4 regions of the Photorhabdus heterorhabditis genome follow, and region 3 is predicted to be linked to each of the others. Evidence: predicted binding sites of a transcription regulator. Region 3 holds the regulator's gene; each other region holds the start of a gene.
What was found. Region 3 encodes CRP, which controls carbon source genes, mostly activating them, when cyclic AMP is high. Its sites were predicted from a motif close to ATGTGANNNNNNTCACAT; they were not measured.
Positions count from the first base shown of each region.

Region 1: a site for CRP is predicted at 2,003-2,020, ahead of udp (uridine phosphorylase). Genes of this name have one in related genera too.
Region 2: a site for CRP is predicted at 1,930-1,947, ahead of cdd (cytidine deaminase). Genes of this name have one in related genera too.
Region 4: a site for CRP is predicted at 2,094-2,111, ahead of AM629_RS00040 (NupC/NupG family nucleoside CNT transporter). Genes of this name have one in related genera too.

Region 1 is NZ_LJCS01000032.1:29,927-34,147, reverse strand. It holds gene AM629_RS12260 (DedA family protein) at 1-222, opposite strand, end outside; gene AM629_RS12255 (tyrosine-protein phosphatase) at 291-1,076, opposite strand; gene udp (uridine phosphorylase) at 1,173-1,928, opposite strand; gene pcp (pyroglutamyl-peptidase I) at 2,738-3,394, shown strand; gene AM629_RS12240 (twin-arginine translocation signal domain-containing protein) at 3,849-4,221, opposite strand, start outside.
Region 2 is NZ_LJCS01000001.1:35,030-39,250, forward strand. It holds gene metG (methionine--tRNA ligase) at 1-466, shown strand, start outside; gene AM629_RS00170 (CidA/LrgA family protein) at 597-1,025, shown strand; gene AM629_RS00175 (CidB/LrgB family autolysis modulator) at 1,028-1,723, shown strand; gene cdd (cytidine deaminase) at 2,003-2,887, shown strand; gene AM629_RS00185 (NAD-dependent malic enzyme) at 3,102-4,221, shown strand, end outside.
Region 3 is NZ_LJCS01000022.1:47,967-52,187, forward strand. It holds gene AM629_RS09825 (aminodeoxychorismate synthase component II) at 1-409, shown strand, start outside; gene argD (bifunctional acetylornithine/succinyldiaminopimelate transaminase) at 533-1,744, shown strand; gene crp (cAMP-activated global transcriptional regulator CRP) at 1,794-2,426, opposite strand; gene AM629_RS09840 (OsmC family protein) at 2,748-3,155, shown strand; gene AM629_RS09845 (phosphoribulokinase) at 3,281-4,150, opposite strand; gene AM629_RS09850 (YheU family protein) at 4,169-4,221, opposite strand, start outside.
Region 4 is NZ_LJCS01000001.1:3,111-7,331, forward strand. It holds gene AM629_RS00030 (PAAR domain-containing protein) at 1-210, shown strand, start outside; partial or broken gene AM629_RS00035 (Tox-REase-5 domain-containing protein) at 377-571, shown strand; gene AM629_RS00040 (NupC/NupG family nucleoside CNT transporter) at 658-1,923, opposite strand; gene AM629_RS00045 (TatD family hydrolase) at 2,893-3,666, opposite strand; gene AM629_RS00050 (patatin-like phospholipase family protein) at 3,671-4,221, opposite strand, start outside.

The DNA.
Region 1 (4,221 bases), on a different contig from region 3:
GGCCCCTGCTGCTGCTGCCAACCACATTGGCCAAAAATTAAGGCCACTTTCACCTATTAATGCACCTAATCCGAGCAATATGATAGTTGCTGGCAATAGCAAGGAGAAAAAAGCTAAAGATTCACCAAAAGCGAGTAAGAAAATTATCGGTATGATCCAAGTATCATGGGCTTTAACAAAATCTACAACCAGATCAACTAATTCATGGAGGCTCAAATTCATATTCCTATATTGATTAATACCATATTCAATTTAACTACTACCGTATTAACCAGAATTAAACCGATATTTTATTCAAGGAAATAACCTTGTAATTTCTTACGGGCTGCACAATCAAGGCCAAAGTCTTTCTCCAGCCATACATCTACACTGCCATAATTCTGATTAATACTGTTTAATGCCGTCATGAGAAACTCTTCTCTGACGGAATAGACATAAGCGAATTTCTCAACCACATTGTCACTCATGGTTTTCGCATGTTCATTCAACAAATACTCTCGGTAAGGAGCCAACGTAGAATTAGTCACCAAATAATCTTCCATTACCGTGTCCAAATCAGCGCCAAGTGCAAACAACACCAGCGCAGAACCTACACCGGTTCTATCTTTACCTACCGCACAATGTTGTACTATTCCGCCTTTTTCCGGCTGTTGCAGTAAGCTAACCAGTGTCTTATAAGCGGGGTTTTTTAAAGGCAATAATTCATAAAGACGGAACATAAATGCCTGTGGATTAAATTGTTCCAACGTTTCTGACGCTAATTTCTCCAGATTAGCATTCACCTCCTCAGATAATGGATTAGCAGGGGCATGGTGATAATTAGCACCATTCCATATCTGATCGGGCTTATCAGATATTTCACTTATATCCCGATAATCTATAATTTGAAACAGGTTTTTCTTTGCCAAGAAAGATTGGTCTTTTTCTGTCAAAAGATCTAGAGAACCGGAACGGAAAAGTAAACCTGATTTGATTTTCCCGCCACTGACTACCGTTTTACCACCTAAATCACGGAAATTAATCCCTCCATGGAGGGGAAGCGCCGATGGATGTAATAAGAAGGATGTTGTAATCATGATTACTCTTAATTAGTTGTAAAATATTAAGACATTAACAGATTTCTATCTAAAAAGAAGAGTGAGCCGGAATATTCCGGCCCTAAAGAATATGATTTACAATAGGCGGCGAGCAGCCTCTACTACGATCATCAATGCACTGCTCTCGGTTTTCTTTAGCAATTCAACATCAGGGATTTCCTGCTGAGTACGGTTAACAATGACACCAGCAACCATACCCGCACGCAGCCCCTGGCTTGCACACATAGTCAACAAAGTTGCAGATTCCATTTCATAGTTCATGACGCCCATTGCCTGCCATTCAGCCATTGACCCTTTGAAACGACTCACAACACGGCCAGAATAGGTATCATAACGTTCCTGACCAGGATAGAAAGTATCTGAAGAAGCTGTTACGCCAACATGTGTCGTTGCACCTAAATCTTTTGCCGTTTCATACAACGCAGTTGTACATTCAAAATCTGCAACTGCCGGAAATTCCATCGGCGCAAAATGCAAGCTAGCACCATCCAAGCGAACAGCCGCCGTGGTTACCAGTACATCACCAACATTAATATTTTCTTGAATTGCCCCTGTTGTACCAATACGCAGGAAAGTACGAACACCTAATTGTGCTAATTCTTCAACAGCAATGGACGTTGATGGACCACCTATACCCGTGGAGCAAACAATAACTGCTTTACCATCAATTTCTGCTCGCCATGACGTAAATTCACGCAAAGAAGCAAGATGAACTGGGTTGTCCATTAATCTTGCAATTTTTTCCACACGTTTCGGATCACCCGGAACAATAGCTAGAGTTGCGCCTTGCAGGTCGCTTTTGGTCAGACCCAAGTGAAACACATCAGACATATCAGACTCCTCAGAGGGAAGAATTTATAATGAAATTAATTGAAATCTACTGTATTGAGTATTTAGACATCTATTAGTGATAAATATCACTTTAAAGTAAGATAAAAAAGAAAAACGTACATTATTTTGAGACATAAGTCACAAAATAACCATAAAACAAGAAAAAATGAGTGGTCTAACTATTACTGAAGATTAACACGGGATTGAACAACAATTGCAAATTTAACAAAAAAAGCCGAATGTTTTCTCTCAATCATAAGCTATCTGAATACATTCACACTGGGAAACAAACAATAAATTGTTTAATTATATTTATATTTCAAACAACACCAAGAAGAGAATAGGCCCAAATAACTGATTTGATTTATTAACCGTGAAGAAGAAAAACAAAGGTCTACTGCAACTTCATTAAATATAAATTATCCGCTCCTATGTTTATACCCGTAATCTTTCAAGTCGCCTCTTTGTTGGCTGCACTCACTCCCCCGGTCACATCGTTATCTATGCTCCCGGGGATTCGCTCCCTTGCCGTCGCGATTCATCTTGAAATCCACTGGGTATATAAACCAACAGTACAATACATCGAATTATATTTTCATCGAATTTTTATTATCGTGAAAAATTAAAAAAAATTATATTTTATTTCCATATCTAATGAAATGTTTTTTCTTTATTATTTTTCACAATGTTATAATTATATTTACAATAAAAATGTAACAATTAACAAATATAAATATCACAATCACCTTTTATAGAATGCATATTGTTTAAACATATTAGAATTTTTCCAACATGCAGGAGTGCTATCTATGGTGCCACAAAAAACAGTTTTAATTACAGGTTTTGATCCTTTCGACGATGAAACGATAAACCCGTCATGGGAAGCAGCTAAACAGCTGCAAGGTCGCAGACTATGCGGAGCGCGGGTCGAAGCTCGCCAGCTTCCATGCGTATTCGATGTCTCTCTGGCTTGCCTATACACCGCTATTGATGAAATACAACCTGATCTAGTGATTTCAGTAGGACAAGCGGGCGGTAGGCCAGATATTACCGTAGAACGCGTAGCAATTAATATTAATGATGCTCGTATTCCTGATAATCAAGGCAATCAGCCTATCAATACTCCCATAGTCGTAACAGGCCCTGCGGCCTACTTCTCCACATTACCGATCAATGCGATAGTCAAAGGCTTGCATAAAGCAGGAGTCCCTGCCTCAATCTCACAAACCGCAGGCACTTTTGTCTGTAATCACGTTATGTATGGCTTGTTGCATCATTTGGCATACACCAATCCTGAAATACGTGGTGGATTTATCCATATTCCCTATCTGCCTGAGCAGGCAGCTCGGCACTCAGGTACTCCAAGTATGACCTTAGAAACTGTCATAACAGCGCTGGAAATTGCCATCGATGAAGCATTAAAAAACAGTGAGGATGTCGTCATCAGTGGAGGTGCAACTCATTAATTTGATGTTTCGCTCACTGCGGTTGAAAACTCTCCACGAAAATGACAGGCACAGAGAACCACGATCTACTGGATAATATTAACCAAACAGCAAAGATAATCCTCTCTCTCTGTGCCTGCACAATGTCCATATGTAACTATACCTGTTATCTTTCAAGTTGCCTCTTTGTTGGCTGCACTCACTCACCCCGGTCACATAGTTATCTATGCTCCCGGGGATTCGCTCCCTGGCCGTCGCGATGCATCTTGAAATCTATTGGGTATATACCTGTTATCTTTCAAGTTGCCTCTTTGTTGGCTGCGTTCACTTGCCGCCACGCTGCAAATTGAAATCTATTGGGTATATCAAGCACCTGATACTTTTTTTAAATGACTAATCAGCATACTATTTACATAGGTTACTTTATAATTTCGACTGTTATTACATTGAAATTTAGTCTATTCAACAGAATCGGTCATACCGCATGAGAATATAAATCATCTTTAGTTATGAAATTAGATATATTTTCCAAGTCTATTGATAAAATTATTTCACCCAATATTCCACGGTTAATATCAGATTCATCTATTTTTGTTAATTTTATTTCTGAAAGATGACCATTCATATTTTTAAAATATTCATCTTCATGATTTTTGGTTCTGATTATCTTCCGTTTTGAATACAGATCATATTTATAAACCTCTGTGTTGATTTCTTCAGGAAAATACATCTGACCAACAAAGGAAAAATGCTCTTTTTCATTTATATCTTTGCTAATCTGTCTAATTGCAATATGAATATGAGTTGCCCTACCAACATAAAACCCAGGATAAATAGTAGTAAAATTG
Region 2 (4,221 bases), on a different contig from region 3:
TCATCAGGTTTCCGCCTTTAAGGCTCTGTTCAGCCGTATGGATATGGACAAAGTGAATGTTATGGTTGCTGCATCTAAGGAAAACATTAACACACCACAGAAAGTCAGTGGCCCATTGGCAGATGATCCCATTCAAGACACGATCACCTTTGATGATTTCGCTAAAGTTGATATGCGAATCGCCCTTATTAAACAAGCTGATTTCGTAGAAGGTTCAGATAAGTTACTGAAACTGAATCTGGATCTGGGTGGCGAAACTCGTCAGGTGTTTTCCGGTATCCGCTCCAGTTATCCTGATCCAAAAGCGCTGGAAGGCCGTTTGACCGTGATGGTGGCTAACCTGGCGCCGCGTAAAATGCGCTTTGGTGTTTCTGAAGGTATGGTAATGGCTGCTGGCCCTGGCGGAAAAGATATTTTCCTACTCAGCCCTGACAGCGGTGCACAACCCGGTATGCAAGTGAAATAGCAATAAATTCATCTTATGAATATATCTTAGCGGGGATCAGCCATGATCCCCGCTTTTTTAAATGTGATTTATGGCACATTTTCAGCGTTAATTGTATGATGAATGCCTCACTGGAATTAGGAATTTTGTTATGTCGTTTCGTGAAGTACTGATTATAGGTTGGCAGTACCTGCGAGCATTTGTACTGATTTATCTGTGTCTACTGGCAGGTAATGCCGTCTCTGCCCTGCTACCCATCACTATCCCTGGCAGTATTATCGGTATGTTGATATTGTTCGTTTTACTCGCTTTCCAGCTTATCCCTGCTCACTGGGCAAAACCCGGTTGTAGCCTGTTACTGAAAAATATGACCCTGCTGTTTCTGCCTATCGGTGTAGGCATTATGAATTATTACGATCAGATCAGCCAACAGATGCTACCGATTGTCCTTTCATGCTTGATCAGCACCGCCGTTGTTATGATTATCGTTGCTTACAGTTCCCATTATATTCACCGTGAACGTCCGGTTATTGGCTCCGTATCAGAAGTGAAGATTGAACAACAGAAACAAGAGAAATAAAAATGTTAAGTCATATTTGGTGGTCACTACCACTGACATTGATTGTATTCTACATTGCAAGAAAACTTTCACTACAGCTCAAAGTTCCCATTCTTAATCCTTTATTGGTTTCTATCGCAGTGCTTATTCCGATATTGATAATAACCAATACCCCCTATGATCACTATTTCGCAGGCAGCCGGATTTTAAATGATCTGCTCCAGCCCGCCGTGGTTGCGTTGGCATTTCCTTTATATGAACAGCTGCACCAGATCCGGGCCCAATGGAAATCCATCATCAGTATCTGTTTTATCGGCAGTATCGTTGCTATGGTGACAGGTACTGCTATTGCACTGTGGACAGGCGCCACACCTGAAATGGCAGCCTCTATACTTCCTAAATCAGTCACTACGCCTATCGCAATGGCAGTCGCCGATGCTATCGGCGGTATTCCTGCAATTAGCGCCGCTTGTGTCATTTTTGTCGGTATTCTTGGCGCCGTATTTGGTCATAACCTATTCGATATTTTGCAGGTAAAAACTAAAGCATCCCGCGGCTTAGCAATGGGAACCGCATCACATGCTTTAGGTACCGCCCGTTGCGCGGAAGTTAATTTTATTGAAGGCGCATATAGCTCATTAGCACTGATGACCTGCGGTATCATTACTTCACTGACGGCCCCTTTTGTGTTCCCAGTGCTACTATACTTATTTGGCTAGTTATAGTTAAAAAATTTGATGCAGATCTCTAAATTACTGGCTTTAATTACAAAAATTTCACCATCTATACCCAATAGATTTCAAGATGGATCGCGACGGCAAAGGAGCGAATCCCCGGGAGCATAGATAACTATGTCATAGATAACACTGTGACCGGGGTGAGTGAGTGCAGCCAACAAAGAGACAACTTGAAAGATAACAGGTATATATGATGTTAATCACATTAAAAACCTGACCAAACAGCCTAAAATTATCTTAACTTAATTTGGAGATCGTTCTATGCAAGCTCGTTTTCACTCTATCTGGGCACAGTTGCCATCTAAACTACAGGATGCACTTTTGCCCTATGCAGGAAACGACAACTTTCCTGCTATGCTTACCGCTGAACAAGCGAAATCCATCAAGAAAGCCTGTGGCTTTGACGATAACACATTGGCGATTGCTCTGCTGCCATTAGCAGCAGCATGTTCCCTCACGCCGATATCGCATTTTAATGTCGGTGCAATTGCCCGTGGAGAAAGCGGAAACCTCTACTTTGGTGCCAATATGGAATTTACCGGCGTGCCGTTACAGCAAACAATTCATGCTGAACAATGTGCTATCACCCACGCTTGGTTGCGGGGCGAGAAAAAATTGACATCCATTACCGTGAATTACTCTCCATGCGGTCACTGCCGTCAGTTTATGAACGAACTTAATAGTGGCACACAACTAGAGGTCCATCTACCAAAGCAAACACCTTCAACATTAGGTGACTATTTACCCGATTCATTTGGTCCAAACGATCTGGGGATTACCACTCTGTTAATGGACCCGATTAATCATGGCTATAAATTAGAAACCACCGATAAACTGGTACTAACTGCACTAGATGCAGCAAACCAGAGCCATGCCCCATACAGCAATTCATACAGTGGTATCGCACTTTTGGGAAAAAACGGAAAAATCTATTCTGGCCGTTACGCAGAAAATGCTGCATTTAACCCAAGCTTACCCCCACTACAAGCAGCACTGATTTTGATGAATATGTCTGGTGGTGATTATTTGGCTATCGAAAGAGCGGTACTCATTGAGGGAAAACACAGCCACTTATCCCAACGAAGCGCAACTCAATCCATACTCGCTACTTTGGGTTGTAGTAAATTTGAGCACTACACCTTCTAAGTTCGATGAAAAATTCAATTTTCCCTCTATATCAGATAGAGGGTTTTCCTCAATGAAAACAGTGAACGTAACATTTTATTAGCCAAATCTGGATGTTATCTCTCATTTTCACCCATAATACCTCTAATTAAGTAACATTTACTGTACATATTTTTCCTATCTCTTAGGATCTATAATTGACCTTGTTATCCATTTAGTTCAAAGAGTAAGATTCATGGAACTGGAACACGAAAGTAAACGTCCATTATATATTCCCTATGCTGGCCCAATCCTGTTGGAATTCCCCCTGCTGAATAAAGGCAGTGCCTTTACTGAAGAAGAGCGTAGCAACTTTAACCTGCATGGTTTATTACCTGAAGCCGTCGAAACCATCGAAGAGCAAGCTGAACGAGCCTATCGACAGTACCTTGATTTCGAAAATGATGCAGACAAACACATTTATCTGCGAAATATTCAGGACACTAACGAAACCCTGTTCTACCGCCTGCTGGATGCACATTTGAACGAAATGATGCCAATCATCTACACCCCAACTGTAGGTGAGGCTTGTGAACACTTTTCCGATATTTATCGCCGCGCCCGAGGCTTGTTCATCTCATACCCAAACAAAGCCCATATTGATGACATGCTGCAAAACGCGACCAAACAAAATGTAAAAGTTATCGTTGTTACCGATGGCGAACGCATTCTTGGCCTGGGTGACCAAGGTATTGGCGGGATGGGTATTCCTATCGGTAAGCTTTCCCTGTATACCGCCTGTGGTGGCATTAGCCCAGCCTATACGCTGCCAGTGGTACTGGATGTGGGAACTAATAACCCACAGCGCCTGAATGACCCACTATATATGGGCTGGCGTCATCCACGTATTACTGGTCAAGAATATGATGAATTCGTTGATGAATTTATTCAGGCCGTTAAACGCCGCTGGCCAAACGTATTGTTGCAATTTGAGGATTTTGCGCAAAAAAATGCCATGCCGCTACTCAACCGCTATCGCCATGAGATTTGCTGCTTTAATGATGATATTCAGGGAACGGCTGCTGTTACTCTGGGTAGCTTGATTGCAGCCAGCCGCGCTGCGGGTCGTCAATTGAAAGATCAAACTGTTACTTTCTTGGGAGCAGGTTCCGCCGGTTGTGGTATCGCAGAACAGATCGTTGCTCAGATGAAATCTGAAGGTTTAAGTGAAGAACAAGCTCGCGCTCGTATTTTCATGGTTGACCGTTTTGGTTTACTGACAGATAAGCTGCCAAATCTGTTGGATTTTCAGAACAAACTGGTACAAAAAAGCGACTCACTGATTGCATGGGATGTGAATAGCGATACAATCTCTC
Region 3 (4,221 bases):
AAATGAAGCAGGCATTTCTCTGACTGCGATTTCGCATTTTGCGGGGCAGTTGCCGATTTTGGGTGTTTGCCTTGGACATCAGGCAATTGGACAGGCATTTGGTGCCAGTGTAGTAAAAGCTAGAGAAGTCATGCATGGGAAAACTTCTGCTATTCATCATAATCAGCAAGGTGTGTTTAAAGGTCTTAATCGGCCATTAACGGTTACCCGTTACCATTCATTGGTGATTGCTGCGGAAACATTACCTGCTTCATTTGAGGTGACTGCATGGAGCCAGCATGACGGCAATGTAGATGAAATCATGGGAATTCGTCACCGCACGTTGCCTCTGGAAGGTGTGCAGTTCCATCCAGAAAGTATTCTCAGCGAGCAAGGGCATCAGCTACTGAGAAACTTCCTTAGATATTAACCAGATACCAATAATTTCTTCATTTATTCATCTTTTTCATTGGCCCATCTTTGATTTTTTATGCGTATTTTGTGATTATATTTTCACTTTTAAATAATGTATATATAAAAATCGGGTGGGAAAATGACAGAACATGCCGCAGTAAATAGAAATACCTACGATCAAGTCATGTTGCCAATCTATTCACCGGCACAGTTTATACCGGTGAAAGGGCAAGGTAGTCGTGTATGGGATCAACAAGGGAAGGAATACATTGATTTTGCGGGTGGTATTGCTGTTATGGCTTTGGGACATTGTCACCCTGAGTTGGTTGATGTTTTGAAGCAGCAAGGAGAGAAACTTTGGCATATCAGTAATATTTTCACCAATGAACCGGCTTTAATATTGGCGCAGAAATTGATTGATGCTACGTTTGCTGAACGGGTATTTTTTGCTAATTCAGGTGCAGAAGCGAATGAAGCTGCATTTAAACTGGCTCGTCACTATGCCATTACCCGTCACAGCCCATATAAAACCAAAATTATTGCGTTCCATCAGGGATTTCATGGTCGTACCCTTTTTACTGTCTCTGTTGGTGGTCAGCCAAAATATGCTGATGGTTTTGGGCCAAAACCCGCAGATATTATTCATGTACCTTTTAATGACTTAGAGGCGGTAAAGGCAGTCATGGATGACCATACTTGTGCGGTTATATTGGAACCTGTTCAGGGAGAAGGGGGAGTAACTCCTGCAACATCTGCGTTTATTCATGGGGTGCGTGAGCTTTGTGATAAACATCAGGTGCTGCTGGTGTTTGACGAAGTACAAAGTGGGATGGGACGTACCGGCAAACTGTTTTCTTATATGCATTATGATGTTGCACCGGATATTATCACCACAGCGAAAGCACTAGGAAATGGTTTTCCTGTCAGTGCTATGCTGACCACCGCGAATATTGCCTCGGTTATGGTGCCGGGAACTCACGGTACGACTTACGGTGGTAATCCGCTGGCTTGTGCAGTCGCAAATGTTGCGTTTGATATTATCAATACGCCAGAGGTTCTGGATGGGGTTGAAAAACGTCATAATTTAATTGTGAATTTTTTGAACGATATTAATCAGCAATATTCCGTATTTGGTGAGATCCGTGGAAAAGGATTACTGATTGGTGCGGAACTAAAAGGGCAGTATCAGGGAAAATCTAAAGATATCCTGCAACTGGCTGCTGAAAATGGGCTAATGTTGCTGAGTGCTGGCAGTGATGTACTGCGTTTCACACCTTCGTTGATTATCAGTAAAGAAGAGATTGCTCAGGGAATGGAACGGTTGGAAAAGACGATTAGCCAGTTAGTATAACGAATACAAGAAAAATCAGCGCAAATATAATGCGCTGATTCATCAGGTATTAACGTGTACCGTAAACAACAATTGTTTTGCCGTGTGCGGAAATCAGGTTTTGATCTTCCAGCATTTTCAGGATACGACCAACCGTTTCACGGGAACAGCCAACAATTTGGCCAATTTCCTGACGTGTGATTTTGATTTGCATCCCATCCGGGTGGGTCATAGCATCTGGTTGTTTTGCCAAATTCAGCAAGGTCTGAGCAATACGGCCGGTAACATCCAGAAAGGCTAGATTACCGACTTTCTCAGAAGTCGTTTGCAAACGGCTTGCCATTTGGGCAGATAAACGCATTAGAATATCCGGGTTGACCTGAATCAGTTGGCGGAATTTTTTATAGGAAATTTCAGCCACTTCACAGGCACTTTTAGCCCGTACCCAGGCTGTACGCTCTTGCCCTTCTTCAAATAATCCAAGTTCGCCAATGAAATCTCCCTGATTTAAATAGGAGAGGATCATCTCTTTGCCTTCTTCATCTTTAATCAAAACTGCAACAGAGCCTTTTACGATGTAGTAAAGCGTCTCTGCTTTTTCGCCTTGATGAATAAGCGTGCTTTTAGATGGATATTTATGAATATGGCAGTGTGACAAAAACCATTCAAGAGTGGGGTCTGTTTGTGGCTTGCCGAGAACCATTCGCTTCATCCTCTGTTGTTATCGCTGCCTAAATAACATGAGAATCTAAAAGTTTCTCATCAGGCTGGCTTATAAAGACACTAGCTTAACATATTAGTTTGTCGAAAAACCGACAGGTGAAAGTTTTATATAGGTTATCTAAAATTTGAACCCTGAGTATTGATCCTAACCTAATATATACCTGACCTGCTTCTGTTTGTAGCACAGGAAAAGGTTTCTGTCTTGTCTTGTATTGTTTCAGCATCATGAACTGCGCATTAGATTGCCAGTTTAATACCGAAAGGGTAGGCTTTAATGCAAAAAATGGTTTAAGGGGGGATTATGCAAGCACGGGTAAAATGGGTTGAAGGGTTATCTCTTTTGGGGGAGTCGTCTTCGGGTCATCAGATAATGATGGATGGAAATGCCGGCGATAAGGCACCAAGCCCAATGGAAATGGTATTAATGGCAGCGGGTGGTTGCAGTACGATTGATGTTGTTTCTATTTTGCAGAAAGGTAGATATGACGTAATAGATTGTGAGGTAAAATTAACTTCCCGCCGTCGTGAAGAAGCGCCACGCTTGTTTACTCATATAAATCTGCATTTCATTGTGACAGGCAAAGATTTAACAGATAAAGCGGTTGAACGTGCTGTTATACTTTCCGCAGAAAAATATTGCTCTGTTTCGTTGATGCTGGGAAAGTCAGTTGAAATCACCCACAGTTTTGAAATTAAAGATGCAGATTAAGATATTATTTATTGATTAAAAAATAACGGCAGGTAACTAACATTTCAGTTACCTGTTTTATTAACTGAATAATGTAAAGATGTGAATTCAGAGACTGGATTTTTTACATTTATCCCAGGTTCTGATCAGCAAATCTTTTCCCCTTCCAGCAATCGTTGTACTAATGGCGTCATAATTAATTCCATTGCCAATCCCATTTTTCCGCCTGGAACCACAATGGTATTAATACTTGAAACGAATGAGCCTTGTAGCATTGATAACAGGTACGGGAAATCAATCTGAGTCAGATCACGGAAACGGATGACAATGAAACTTTCATCCAATGATGGAATGGCTTTGGCTGAAAATGGGTTGGAGGTATCCACGGTAGGGACACGTTGAAAGTTGATATGTGTTCGCGAAAATTGTGGCGTAATGTAATTGATATAATCATCCATAGAACGAACAACAGAATCCATCACCGCTTCTTGTGAATGTCCTCGTTCCCCGGTATCACGGATAAGTTTCTGTATCCATTCAAGGTTGACAATCGGCACTACTCCTACCAGCAGATCGACATGGCTGGCAACGTTATGTTGTGGTGTTACAACGCCACCATGTAGACCTTCATAGAACAGCACATCGGTTTGCTTGGGTAAGGATGCCCATGGTGTAAATGTACCGGGTAGCTGGTTGTAAGGAACGGCATCGTCATAAGTATGAAGATATTTCCGACGACGGCCTTCACCCGTTTCACCATAGTCAATCATGGTTTTTTCCAGCATGCCAAAATCATTGGCTTCTGGCCCAAAGTAACTGATATGTCTGCCTTGTTCTTTGGCTTTACGAATCGCAGCATCCATTTCAGGGCGGGTGTAACGGTGGAAACTGTCCCCTTCTATTTGCGCCGCACTGATATTAAGTTGCTGGAAAATTTTACGGAAAGCTAAACTCGTTGTTGTTGTTCCGGCGCCGCTAGAGCCGGTAATTGCAATAATCGGATGTTTGGCGGACATACAGTAAACTCCATAATGTTAAGAATCGAACATTTCTTTCGGCATAATATTGATGCTTTCATGCAGTTCAG
Region 4 (4,221 bases), on a different contig from region 3:
ACCGCCATTGACCAATATACTTACAACGGTATTTCCATTGCAGGTAAAGGGGATCAGGTCGAATGCCCCCAATGCAAAGGAGTTTTTCCTATTATTGAAGGTGCTGATTCCCTGCAATATCAGGGAAAATCCATTGCACTTGAAGGAATGCAAACAGCATGCGGGGCAAGATTAATTGCCCGTCAGCATAAATTCACACTTGTCAGTTAATGAGAGTTTTATTCGCAACATTTAAGCCTCTGGTTTAAATATTCATATTGCAAAAAATAAGATAAATAGGAGAAGTTAATATGCCTATACCCAATAGATTTCAAATTGCAGCGCGGCGGCAAGTGAGCGCATCCCCAGGAGCATAGATAACTCTGTGACTGGGGTAAGTGAAAAATATCGCAAGGTCAATCGCTGGAGCGCCATTACTATTAACTATCAACGATTTATTGCCAAAACCCGGTATGACCCGGTGGCACAAATAATTCAGGAGTTTCAGTGTCTGAAAGTGACGTTTGGTGGCTGGCAGCCTAAGCGTTATTTATTTCTGGAGGCTAAGGCGCGGTATGACCAGTTTTTTGATATTGCACTCTGCAATATTTAATGAAGATAAACCGGAAAGAAAATTGATTGCAGGCGGGATTATCCCACCTGCACACTGCAATAAAGTTACAGAGCCAGGAAGAATCCGGCAATGGTTGCACTCATCAGGTTAGATAATGTACCCGCTATAACAGCTTTGATCCCCAGACGAGCAACATCCCCACGACGACTTGGAGCCATACCGCCCAAACCACCCAACAGAATAGCGACGGAAGAAAGGTTAGCAAAACCACACAGCGCAAAGGAGATGATTGCTTTGGTGTGTTCTGACAGAACCTGCAAACCCGCTGCCGCAACCACATCATCTGGTTTCAAATAAGCGCCAAAGTTCATAAAGGCAACGAATTCATTCACAACCAGTTTTTGACCAATGAAAGAACCCGCCACTATGGCTTCATTCCACGGAACACCAATCAAATAAGCAATTGGCGCACAAATCCAGCCCAGCACCAATTCAAGGGAAAGTTGTGGGTAATTCCACCACCCACCAATGCCACCAAGAATACCGTTTACCAATGCAATCAAGGCAACAAACGCCAATAACATTGCACCTACGTTTAATGCTAATTGCATACCAACAACGGCACCAGAAGCAGCGGCATCAATAATGTTAGCAGGGCGGTCCTCTTCCGCAACCAGTGACATTGCATCAACAGTATCGTGGGTTTTTTCGGTTTCAGGCACCATAAGTTTAGCGAACAACAGACCACCTGGCGCCGCCATAAAGGACGCAGCAATCAAATAATCTAAAGATACACCCATTGATGCATAGCCAGCCAGTACCGAACCTGCAACGGATGCTAGGCCACCACTCATAATCGCAAATAGCTCAGACTGGGTCATCGTCGCAATATAAGGACGAACAACCATCGGTGCCTCAGTTTGGCCCACGAAAATATTAGCTGTCGCAGATAAAGATTCTGTACGCGAAGTTCCGAGAATTTTTTGCAGGCCACCGCCCAATATTTTAATAATGAGCTGCATGACACCAATGTAGTACAGAACAGCAATCAGTGAAGAGAAGAAAACAATAATAGGCAGTACGCGCAAGGCGAAAACAAAACCACCGCTGCCAAACAGCTCAAACATTTTGGGGGAAACTAATCCGCCAAAAATAAAATCCATCCCTTTCTGACCATACTGAATAACATTAGAAACCCCCTCAGACATACCCATTAATACTTTCTTACCCACGGGAACGTAAAGTACAAAAGCGCCGATAGTGACCTGAATCAAAAAGGCACCAAGGACAGTACGGAGTTTAATAGCACGATAGTTACTGGAAAAAAGTACTGCGATCAAGATCAGCACTACCATCCCGACCAGGCTCATAAAGAGTTGCATTGGAAGAATCCCTGTTCACTTAATAATAAATTAAATATGTCAGTTGAATGTAAATCGTTCACTGACGCTGAGTCGGCGCTGATTATACTCAGTCATAGGAATGAACAAGCTATCTACATCACAAATACCTACTGAAAAAAGCAATAAAAAAACCAAAAATGTGATGCAAATCACACAATATTGTATAAATAATCTACAGCAAGATAATCTGACCGGCGGGATAACAAATTAATAGATGAATATAATATAAGCGAAGCTAAAGTTTGGTGGTAATTATCCACCGACAACAGCTCTACCGTATCATGTTCACACCATACAGATAAGCAAATAAAGCAATATTTCAAAGACAAATTTAAGGAAACAAACCCAAACCTAAATCACTGAATCAACCCTTTATGGAAAATAATATTTTATTTTGACCGGGTGAGTATTTTCCAATTGGTATTAGCATTTTACTTTGGCGAGAAATATGACTACTATAACAACTGGCCACCATTTTGAAAAAATGCACTTATTAATCGAATCCACTCTGTACAAAAATAACCGTATTAATAATGCCTAATCCCTGATTAAGCCAAAATTCAATTATCTTTCCACTCCTTCTAGCTATATAAAAATCAGGATAAAAATAAACTATCACAAGCATTAAATACTATACCCAATAGATTTCAATTTGCAGCGCGGCGGTAAGTGAACGCAGCCAACAAAGAGGCAACTTGAAAGATAACAGGTATATTGACGCTATTTCAGGAGATACTCACTAATATTTTTCTAAGGTAATCCCACAGGCGCTAACCAAAATAATTCATCTCCAAGGTTTCCACGGGTAGCGCCACTTTTTCATACAAAATATTACCAATATTATAACCTTGAAGCCTTGAATCTTAATCCATCATCGATTTATCCAGTTTCAGTTAACGGCATCTTTGCCAATAGTAGTTAAAATCACGCTGTAAATCATATAACTAATCCAAATAACTCAATGCTGTTATGATAAAGCTGGGCGGCGATTTCATCAGGAGATTCACGGCGAAGCTCACATAACGAAGCAAAAACCCCGGTAATTCTTTCCGGTCGGTTAGGCTCTCCCTGAAACCCGAAAAGCGGCATATCCGGTGCGTCTGTTTCCAGCACAAGAAAAGTTAAAGGAAGTTCAGCCACTGCGCGACGGGTTTTCTGCGCTCTTTCATAAGTCATGGTTCCCCCTACCCCAATGTAATATCCCAAACGGATAAAAGCCTCCGCCTGAGATAAACTCCCGGCAAATCCGTGTACAACTCCAGTACGAGGAAGGTTGATTCTTCTCAAGATCGCCGCCAGTTGATCGTGGCTTTTTCTGGAATGGAGCATAACGGGTAATTCATACTGTTTTGCTAACCGCAATTGGGCACACAGTAATTCTTCCTGCTTTGCAAACTGGGGTTCAGCCATATAAAGATCGAGGCCAATCTCTCCGACAGCTACCAGCTTTTCATGTTTCTGTTTCAGTAATCGTTCCAGATCTGCCAGATGCGATTCCTGATGTTCATTGATATAAAGAGGATGCAAGCCTAGTCCTGCATAGACCTCTGGATAAGAACAAGCCAGTTTAAACACCCGTTGCAAATTGTGCCCACTGACAGCGGGCACAATAATTTTTTCCACACCAACCTGCGCCGCCCGTTGTAAACTCTGCTGCTCATCATCACGAAATGGAGGGAAATCAAAATGGCAGTGGGTATCAATAAACATGAAACTATCCGTTATTAATCTGTTCTGATGACTCTGTTAACGTAGCTGATGACCTAGCCGAATCTCTATTTTTTACATTCTGGCACAAGAAGTTACGGTTAAAATTGTAATTTTTACGCTCAGCAATACCGAATTCATTATCAACAAACAAGTGACCGACTGTTGCCAGGAAATAGCGACCACTACGGCGCCCAAGATGATAATCCTTATTTAACGCTGCCAAACGGCTGCCTAATGCACTAGCCATTAATGGAGCCGGTGGGTAGATTTCAAAAATCTGTACATCATCAGGTGGGTTCTCAATAAATTTTTGAGTACGGTAGTAGCTTTTCGCATGTTGTTGTAGCATTCGCACCATCTTTTGCAGGCTGCTATCTCCCAACCAATGCTCCATGCGTTTCATCCAATCAGGCGTGTAATAGAGCTGTGAAGGAACCGTACGGATCACCACTATGGTATCAGCTCCTCGGCGATAAGCTTCTTCCACTGGAATCGCATCACTGATACCTCCGTCATAATAAACAACACCGTCGATAGTGACACCATTGCGATAAA